DNA from 2 places in the Paenibacillus sp. KACC 21273 genome. Region 2 is predicted to be linked to the other one. Evidence: predicted binding sites of a transcription regulator. Region 2 holds the regulator's gene; the other holds the start of a gene.

Region 1 (4,442 bases), 1.4 Mb from region 2:
GTCCGGAACTGCGGAATGCTTTGGGGACAAACATCATGGTAAGCTGTGTACCGACATAGAAATAACCACCGAATGTAACCGCATGAAGCAATTGAATTGCGATAATTTCCCAGGGGCTGGTCGCTTCAGCCATCAAAAACCAGCGTAACGTGAACAGTAGACTGACAATCGCTAACCAACCGATCATAAAAGAAATATTACGTTTCAAATACCGATCAAATAACAAAAACAAAGCCGCTTCAAAAATAGAAGAAGCAAATACCGCCCAGCCGACCATCGATTTGGTTCCGCCCAGTTCAACAATATATAACGATACAAATGTACTGTTCATCGCATTGGGGATCGCAACCAGAATACCAAAGACAATAAAGCCGACAAAATATAAATTGCCGAGTAATTTCTTCATCGCATAGCGGTTCATCGTTGCTGATCCACCGGGTAATTTGGTCTGTGGTGGTAATAGCAAAATGATACCGATTGCAATAAGAAGCAACACTGTAAATACCGTACCGATTTGAGAGACTCCTAATCGATCGATAACAGGCCCTGCGGCAACAGCAGTTAACGCCCAACCTAGTGAACCGTATAGACGAAACCCACCGAACTTTTTGGGTGTACCATCAATATAACTAAGAATGAGTGTATTGCTTTGTGCCAACATCGGTGTCTGGAAAAAGAAAAATACCGTCATCACAATATAGATAATCGTATAATTGTGCACATGAAAAACAAGCTGAACCATTAGCAACGTACCCAGCATCATAATCAGCAACACAAATCGTACATTTTGTAGACGATCACTATAAAATCCCCAAAATGGATTAGCAAGTAACGAGATTAGCGGGCCAATCGCCATCAGAGCACCAATCTCACTCTGGCTCATCCCGATATCTTGCAGGTATAATTGAAAAAAGCTTGTGAAAATAACCAGTGTTCCATATATAAAAAAGGTAAACCATCGCAATGGTGTAAAAGTAGTGTTGTTTATATTCGGATGCAAAGCCAGCCAATCCTTTCATCAGACATTTCATTCACTGTAGCATGTGTTGAAAAGGGATACAAACCAATTTTGTTTATTTTTGGAGTAGAAAGGATAATTGATCATGCGATCCTCTTTGAATTATACAGGTATTATTTTAGCAGGCGGTCAATCTAGCCGTATGGGTCAGAATAAAGCGTTATTAACTATTGCTGATCATACCATTATTGAACGTGTAGCCAAAGCGTTACAGCCAGTAGTCTCTTCATTATGGGTTGCAGGTAATCATACGGCGGATTATTCATTTTTGAATATCCGTAGTGTACCTGACCATTTTCCCGGACAAGGGCCGCTTGCCGGTCTACATGCAGCGCTATCACAGATTAGAAGCGAGTGGTATGTAGTCAGTGCTTGTGATATACCTTTTGCCAGTACTGCATTGATGCAACACCTTATAGAACATACCGATATCAAAGGGATACAGGCGATTATTCCGATGCAAGCGGGGCGTATTCACCCATTATATGCTGTCTATCATCATAGTGTATTGCCATCACTACAACTAGCGTTAGAACATAACCAATTACGTGTACGAGATTGGTTAGATCAGCAACAGGTACATTACGTAGAGATCGAATCATTATACCAGACACAGAGCAAGTTACAGTCTTCTTTTCAAAGTATATCGGAGTATAGCTTATATAATATGAATGATCCACAGTCGTATGAGCAGGTTTTGCGTATTTTGAAGCAATATCCTTCTTTATTGTAGCCAGTCTGTGGCATAAGTCCTTTTGAAAGCGTGACAAACATGACTATTTTATGAACGTATGCGTAATTTACCCCTAATTCGTAGAAAATAGAGTACAATGAAGACATAACATAAAGTCAAGTGATGAACTACAACGTATACGTTTACTAACGATCAAACTTATATATTGCTTCAAACCTTTGATGTCGGAATTCAATTATTTAAATATGTGAATATTATCACAAGGAGTGATGTAAGATGACTATGTATACAGAACTGGAAACGCATCAATCTCGCCAAGAATGGTTGTACAGTCGTGTAATGACGTATCGTCTGCTTAGTGAAATGTTAGAGCGCAAACCCACATTGTCCAAGTTGATCGAATGGAAAAAAGAAGCTTCCAAAATCAACCGTCTATTTACCAATAACTATGCTTTGCTGAATACGCTAGAAAATACGATGTTAAACGATATTATGCAATATGCTCGTCAAGAATGTGCAGAATATAGCCAGTTGTTTGAGCAAGATCAACAGGTCAGTTATCCACCTCAAGCATCGTATTATGTGACAAATGAGCAAGGACGTACTGCTTATGAAGCTGTAGTTAATGCAGTATATGCACGTGCAGGAATTGCTTTCAAAAAAATGGATCACGAAACAGATGATCATATCGGTATTGAGTTAGAATTTATGGCATTATTAGCTGAACGTTCTGCGGAGACAGATATGCATTCATCTAACCGTAAAATGATCGCTCAAATGCAGATCGAATTTTTAGAACATTATTTAATTCCATGGGTTCCTTCATTCTGTGCTGAGCTTGGTAAAACGACATGCAGTCCATTGTATCGTGAATGGGCTCAGATGTTACCGACATATCTGCAAAATGATTTGCAAGAACTTCAAAAGATTGTTACTCGCTTAACGTAAAGAGTATTCCCTATTTCATGAAGAGTGTTATCTGAAATAGGGAATTTTTTTTATCTTATACAGAAATAAGTAATTTTTTTCCAATTAGATGTGTCAAATGAGTTGCTTTGGTCTAATGATTGATAAGGGAGGTTTACTGCCTTGAATAAATATCATTGCCTCAAACAATGTATTGTCGTAAAAGCAGTAGACAGAAAAGCGGAATTTCCATCGCTCGATTGGGCGCGTCAGTATGCGTTAAAAGAATTAGTGCCACAAGAAATTAATTTTGTGGTAAGCGATGGGGATACAGGTCATATTTATATGGATGTTCGATTTGGTTCGCACACCAAAATCCCCTGAGTGTATTATGACTCAGGGGTTATTTTTATGTGCTGAAGGATATGTTGTACGTCTTGTAGATCTACTTTGCCAGCGATCGGTTGAAGGGCACATGCACTTCCGCAAGCAGCGCCATATCGAAGCATCTCAGCCAGTTCTGCTCCGCGATAAGCGGCTGTTACCATACCTGCTGCCATCGCATCTCCACTACCAAGCGCACTCACAATATCAAGCTGTGGCACATGCAGTCGATAACGTGTAGAGCCTTGAGCGGCTATCGCGCCATGTTTGCCTAAAGAGATCGTAGCCATCTGCACCCCGTGATCCAACATAGCGGTTAATACATCGTCTAAGGTCTGGTCAGAATAGTGATCAGCCGTAGGAATGCCTGCCCATGCGCAAGCTTCATCTTCATTAGGCTTCACCAGATCAGGAGAAGCTTGTAAGCCGTAACGTAATGCTTCTCCACTTGCATCTAGTGCTGTTTGGGCACCCTGTGCTTTGGCGATCTGAATCAGTGTAGCATACAGATCAGCAGGGCAACCTTCAGGAATACTGCCGGAAAATAATACCCATGCTGACGTACGGGCTGCTTTTTCAATCTGCTGTTCCAAAAGGATCAAAGATTCAGGGGTGACATACGAAGAAGCTTGCTCGATCAATTCTGTCTGTGTACCTTGTTGTTGATCGAGTACAGTGATCGCGAGCCTTGTCTCGCCTTGGACTTCGATAAATTCACAGCGTACGCCTTCTTGGTGCAACAGAGATTGCATTTTCTGTCCATTGTAGCCCGCCACAAACCCTGTCGCTGTAACCGATTCACCAAGAGTATGAATCACACGTGCAGCATTGATCCCTTTTCCACCAGAAACAGTAATCCCCGGTAAGCGGTGCACCTGATCCATATGAAAAGCAGGAGCACGATAAATAATATCTAGTGCTGTATTTAACGTAACTGTTGTAATCAAATACGATTCACCTCTTACGCAATCAATTTAAGTCCTATCGCTGATGCAATAATCATCGCGATAAATAAAATCCGCAGTCCACTTTTGGCTTCGCCGTACATAAACATGCCGACTAATGTACCGCCGACTGTACCGATTCCTGTCCAGATCGCATAAGCTGTTCCCATCGGAATACCGTTCATAGCAATCGTTAGACAAGAGAAGCTACCTGCAAATGTCAAAATCATTAAAAGATAATTGAGCAAAGACTTATGACGAACAATACGATTCATCATAATTACACCAACCACTTCAAATCCACCAGCCACTACCAATGCGATCCAAGACATTATGCTTCACCTGCTTTCACTGTAGCAGAGTGAGCTTCTTCTTTGGCACCATTATCAGTGACTAATTTCAATCCAGCGACACCGATCATCAATACAAGAATCAAGATCACTTTGAGCCAGTGGAAAGGTTCACCGAAAATAATCATTTCAGCAGCGACTGTTCC
Region 2 (4,442 bases):
ACAAACGCTCTGGAGAAATTGAAGAAATCAATAATGCAATTTCTTCGATTGCAGCTCAGACGGGTCTTCTTTCTCTCAATGCAGCAATTGAAGCTGCACGTGCAGGTGAACACGGACGTGGATTTGCTGTAGTTACTTCCGAAATCCGTAAACTTTCTAACGAAACCAATGAATCCGTAGATCGGGTGAGAGCACTTGTCAATGCTATTCAAAGTGAAACAAAAGGTGCTACCAAATCGGTGGAAAACATGGTTAAAGAAGTAAGTCAAGGTATTGCTGCGGCTCATTCTGTAGGTAATTTGTTTAATACCATTAAATCTCTAACCGATCATACCACTTCTGAAATTAAAGAAGTGACTGATTCTATCCATCATTTATCGGAACATTCACAGAAGATTGTCAAATCTATGGAAAATATCTCAAGCTTGACCGATCATGTTGCTTCTAACACTGAAAGCGTAAGTGCAGCTACAGAAGAACAATTAGCTTTCTTGGAAGAAAGTACAGCTCATACCGCTACACTTCATTCTATGGCTGAGAAATTACAAAATACGGTACTGCAATTCCGTTTATAATCTATGCTTAATTAACAAAAAAGCATGATCTTTGGATTCAGTATATGAATTCCTTAGATCATGCTTTTTTATATGGTTTGAGCTTGATGATGTTATTCTTGCCCTGTTCCTTTTAAAGTTGCAGGCAATTCCATAGGTCCACCTAATTTGGTTCCATCACGGAAATTGTAGAAAAGATAATAATAACGTTCATTCAGTTTGGCAAAAACTTGCCATGCATATTTTCCATTATATGAGCCAGGTACAATTCGTACAGCTTCTGCTCCAGGCAAATCTTTTTGCAAAAGATCGGTGGCGGCTTGATAGGATACTGTACCTGCTGTTTTCTCAACATGCACTGCATTAGCTCCTTCTGCTACCGAACCGTCTATATTAAATTTGACCCAGACCATTAGATCTTCTTGTGCTGTATTTTTACCTTCTACAACCCAATACGTTGAACTATCTGTCCAGACGGAATTGAACGTACGCGTCACAGATACAATATCCGCTTTTTCCTGTGCGCTGTTAATAGCCAGTTGTTCTTTACTCCATGGCTTTGCCATTACATGCACATAAAATTGATTTACACCTAAAATCAGCAATCCTACTACAACGATAATGATTGCAATCCACTTGCCACTTCCCAAATTTCGCAAAACACGCCATCCTTTCCTGTCGACTTCCAGTTAGCGTTTAAGCAAACCTTCAAAAGCACTTTGGGCTTCATGACGAATTTTTTCTTCATCCAATGTTAATGATATACCGTCTTTGATCAATTGCTTACCGTCTACCCAGACATGCAATACATCTTTAGCAGATGCAGAATAGATTGTATGTGAAATAAAATCAGTACGTGGTAAGAAATGCGGTTGATCTACATTAAGTGCTGTAATATCAGCTTTCATTCCTACAGCGAATGTACCTACATCATTCAAAAATACAGATCTTGCACCGTATTCAGTACCCATTTTCAATGCTTCTAATGCAGGCACAGCTGTTGGATCGCCGGATACTCCTTTATGAATAAGAGCAGCCAAACGCATTTCTTCAAACATATCCAGATTGTTATTACTTGCCGGGCCATCTGTTCCCAAAGACACAACAACGCCTGCACGCAACAGATCAGGTACACGTGCTACACCACTTGCTAATTTGAGGTTACTACCCGGGTTATGAGAAATCGCTACTTTATTCTCAGCAAGCACTTCGATCTCTTCATCATTCAAATGAACAGCATGCGCTAACAATGCTGGACGAGTGAAAAATCCTAATTTCTCCAAATGAGCTACAGGACGTAATCCATAATCTGTAACGTTTAATTGAACTTCTGCTAGTGTCTCAGACATATGTGTATGCAGCGGCAAATCCAAATCATGAGCTGCTTGTACAAATTGTTCGATGTATGCAGGTGGACAAGTATACGGTGCATGTGGAGACATCATCGTTGTAATACGTCCATTCGCTTGACCATGCCAATCACGTGCAAAGTCGATTGATTGTTTTAGCTTTTGCTTTTGTTCTTCTTCTGAACACAAGCCGATTACACCACGCATCAATACTGCACGCATACCCGATTGTTCTACCACTTCGGCTACACGTTCTGAGCGATCATACATATCGAGGAATGTAGTTGTACCGCCTTTTAACATTTCTAATACAGACAGAGCAGTTCCCCAGTACACATCGTCACTTGTAAATTTCGCTTCCATCGGCCACATTTTTTCTTGTAACCATACTTGTAGAGCAAGATCATCTCCATATCCACGTAACAACGACATCGCTGCATGACCATGACTGTTGACTAGACCCGGAATAAAGAACAAATGATTGCCATCCACTACGGTTGTGTCTTCTTCGATCACAGGTTCTTCTTCTCCAAGATACGTAATCCATCCATCTTCAATCACCATATGTCCAAAAAGCATTGATTTCTCTTCGCTCATTACAGCAAACATACCGTTTTTGATGACCCATTTGTTCGAGGTGTTATTCATTAGTTTCATGTTCCTTTCCATCTTCCAGATAATAGGCAAGGCTTAATAAATCCGTTGTAAAATCAGCAGTATGCACACGAATATGCGGTGGAGCTTTCAAAATAATCGGTGCAAAGTTCAAAATAGCCTCGACCCCTGCTTCAATTAACTGATCTGCTACACGCTGTGCTTCAACATTAGGCACTGTAACAATTCCGATACGAATACTTCTCGCTTTGACTGTAATTCCAAGTTCATCAATAGGCTGTACGACTAATGTATTGATTAAAGAGCCTACTTTCGAATCGTTGGAATCAAACACAGCTACGATTTTCATTGTTTCTTTTAGATACATATTATAGTTAGAAAGGGCATGCCCTAGATTACCAGCGCCTACAAGTGCCACATTGATTTGTTGATCTAATTTTAAAATATGACGTATTTTCTCAATCAAATACGATACATCATAACCGATCCCTTTACGTCCAAAATCTCCAAAATAAGCTAAATCTTTGCGAATTTGTGCTGGATTCAAGTCTAATTTTTGTCCCAGTTCTTGCGAAGACACTGTAGGAACTTCACGTGTGTGAAGTTCGTTCAGATATCTAAGGTATACAGGTAGTCTTCGCACGACTGCTTCTGATATTTTGTCGGATTTCATGCTTGCTCCCCCTCTTGATTTACAGTTTCCTTTTCAGGTTCGGCCTGGCTAAGCCATTCTGTAATACGGGGTACCATCTGCTCTGTCGGCATATGTTCCATTTTGGGACCGGGCAATGAATATAGAAAATGCTTGCCATAATAGGACTCGATCACACGAGTGTCATAGACAATAACGATTCCCCGATCACTAGATGTCCGTACTAATCTACCAAAACCTTGTTTGAAACGGATAACTGCTTGCGGTACAGATAATTTCATAAATGGATTTTTCTTTTCTTTTTTCAGCCGTTCACTTTTGGCTTCAAGCAGTGGATGATTAGGCGGTTGAAAAGGTAAACGTACGATCGCCAGACAGGTTAACGCTTCGCCTGGAATATCGACCCCTTCCCAGAAGCTACTTGTACCCAGTAACACCGAAGCGGAACGCTCTTGGAATCTTCGAGTGAGCTTGGTACGACTTCCTCCATCGACCCCTTGTCCAAATACTGCAATATCGCTATGTGATAACTTCTCTTTCAATGGCTCATACACCTGCTTGAGCATCCGATAAGAGGTAAATAACACCATCATTCGTCCATTGGTCGCTTTGGCAGTCTCCGCTAATGAGTTCGCTAACGTATCTACAAAGAACGCATCACCAACACTGCCTTTGACACTTGGAAAATCGCGCGGAATTAACAACAGCGATTGCTCACGATAATTGAAAGGTGAAGATAACTGTTCAGTCATCAATCGACCTTCTTTTTCCGCTTCTACAAGCCCTAACTGTTCAATCATATATTGAAATTTCTTTTCTATTGATAAAGTAGCTGATGTCAAAATAATACTTTTCTTTTTATCAAAAAAGTACTCTTTCAATTGCTTGCTCACATCAACCGGTACAGCATACATCTGTAAAGACTTGCTACGGTAATTCCCATTAGCTTCATACCAGTAGACTGTATCTGTACTTTCCAGCTTCACAAATTGACGCAGATCATCTCGTACCACTGTTAAGTCTTTGAATAGACCCGACACATCTGTTACCAGACTATCTGTGCCTAACTGCTCATCGCTGTCTTTGATCTGATTCATCACTTGCTCGCCTTTACGAATCAACTGACTAAGGCCGATATGAATCTGATTCTCAAGCTCTGTAATCACATTCCATTCGGTCGGTTGCTTTTCCGGTAAAAGTCGAAGCGTGAACTGCCCGGCTTCACCAGGAGCGGCATCACTACGCTGAGGTAACAAAGCAAATAGTAACTCA

What was found. The regulator Rex, encoded in region 2, represses fermentation and respiration genes when NADH is low (regulators of the CRP and FNR family bind a similar motif). The targets are predictions, from matches to a motif close to TTGTGAAATATTTCACAA.
Region 1: a site for Rex is predicted at 1,958-1,975, ahead of PQ460_RS02790 (TorD/DmsD family molecular chaperone). Genes of this name have one in related genera too.

What each region holds. Positions count from the first base shown of each region.
Region 1 covers NZ_CP117876.1:619,569-624,010, forward strand. Annotated here, with positions in the region: gene PQ460_RS02780 (MFS transporter) at 1-1,000, opposite strand, end outside; gene mobA (molybdenum cofactor guanylyltransferase) at 1,104-1,751, shown strand; gene PQ460_RS02790 (TorD/DmsD family molecular chaperone) at 1,989-2,660, shown strand; gene PQ460_RS02795 (hypothetical protein) at 2,802-3,002, shown strand; gene PQ460_RS02800 (1-phosphofructokinase family hexose kinase) at 3,008-3,949, opposite strand; gene PQ460_RS02805 (DMT family transporter) at 3,964-4,278, opposite strand; gene PQ460_RS02810 (DMT family transporter) at 4,278-4,442, opposite strand, start outside.
Region 2 covers NZ_CP117876.1:2,032,203-2,036,644, reverse strand. Annotated here, with positions in the region: gene PQ460_RS09260 (methyl-accepting chemotaxis protein) at 1-575, shown strand, start outside; gene PQ460_RS09255 (cell wall elongation regulator TseB-like domain-containing protein) at 668-1,213, opposite strand; gene PQ460_RS09250 (amidohydrolase) at 1,244-2,551, opposite strand; gene PQ460_RS09245 (redox-sensing transcriptional repressor Rex) at 2,544-3,191, opposite strand; gene dinG (ATP-dependent DNA helicase DinG) at 3,188-4,442, opposite strand, start outside.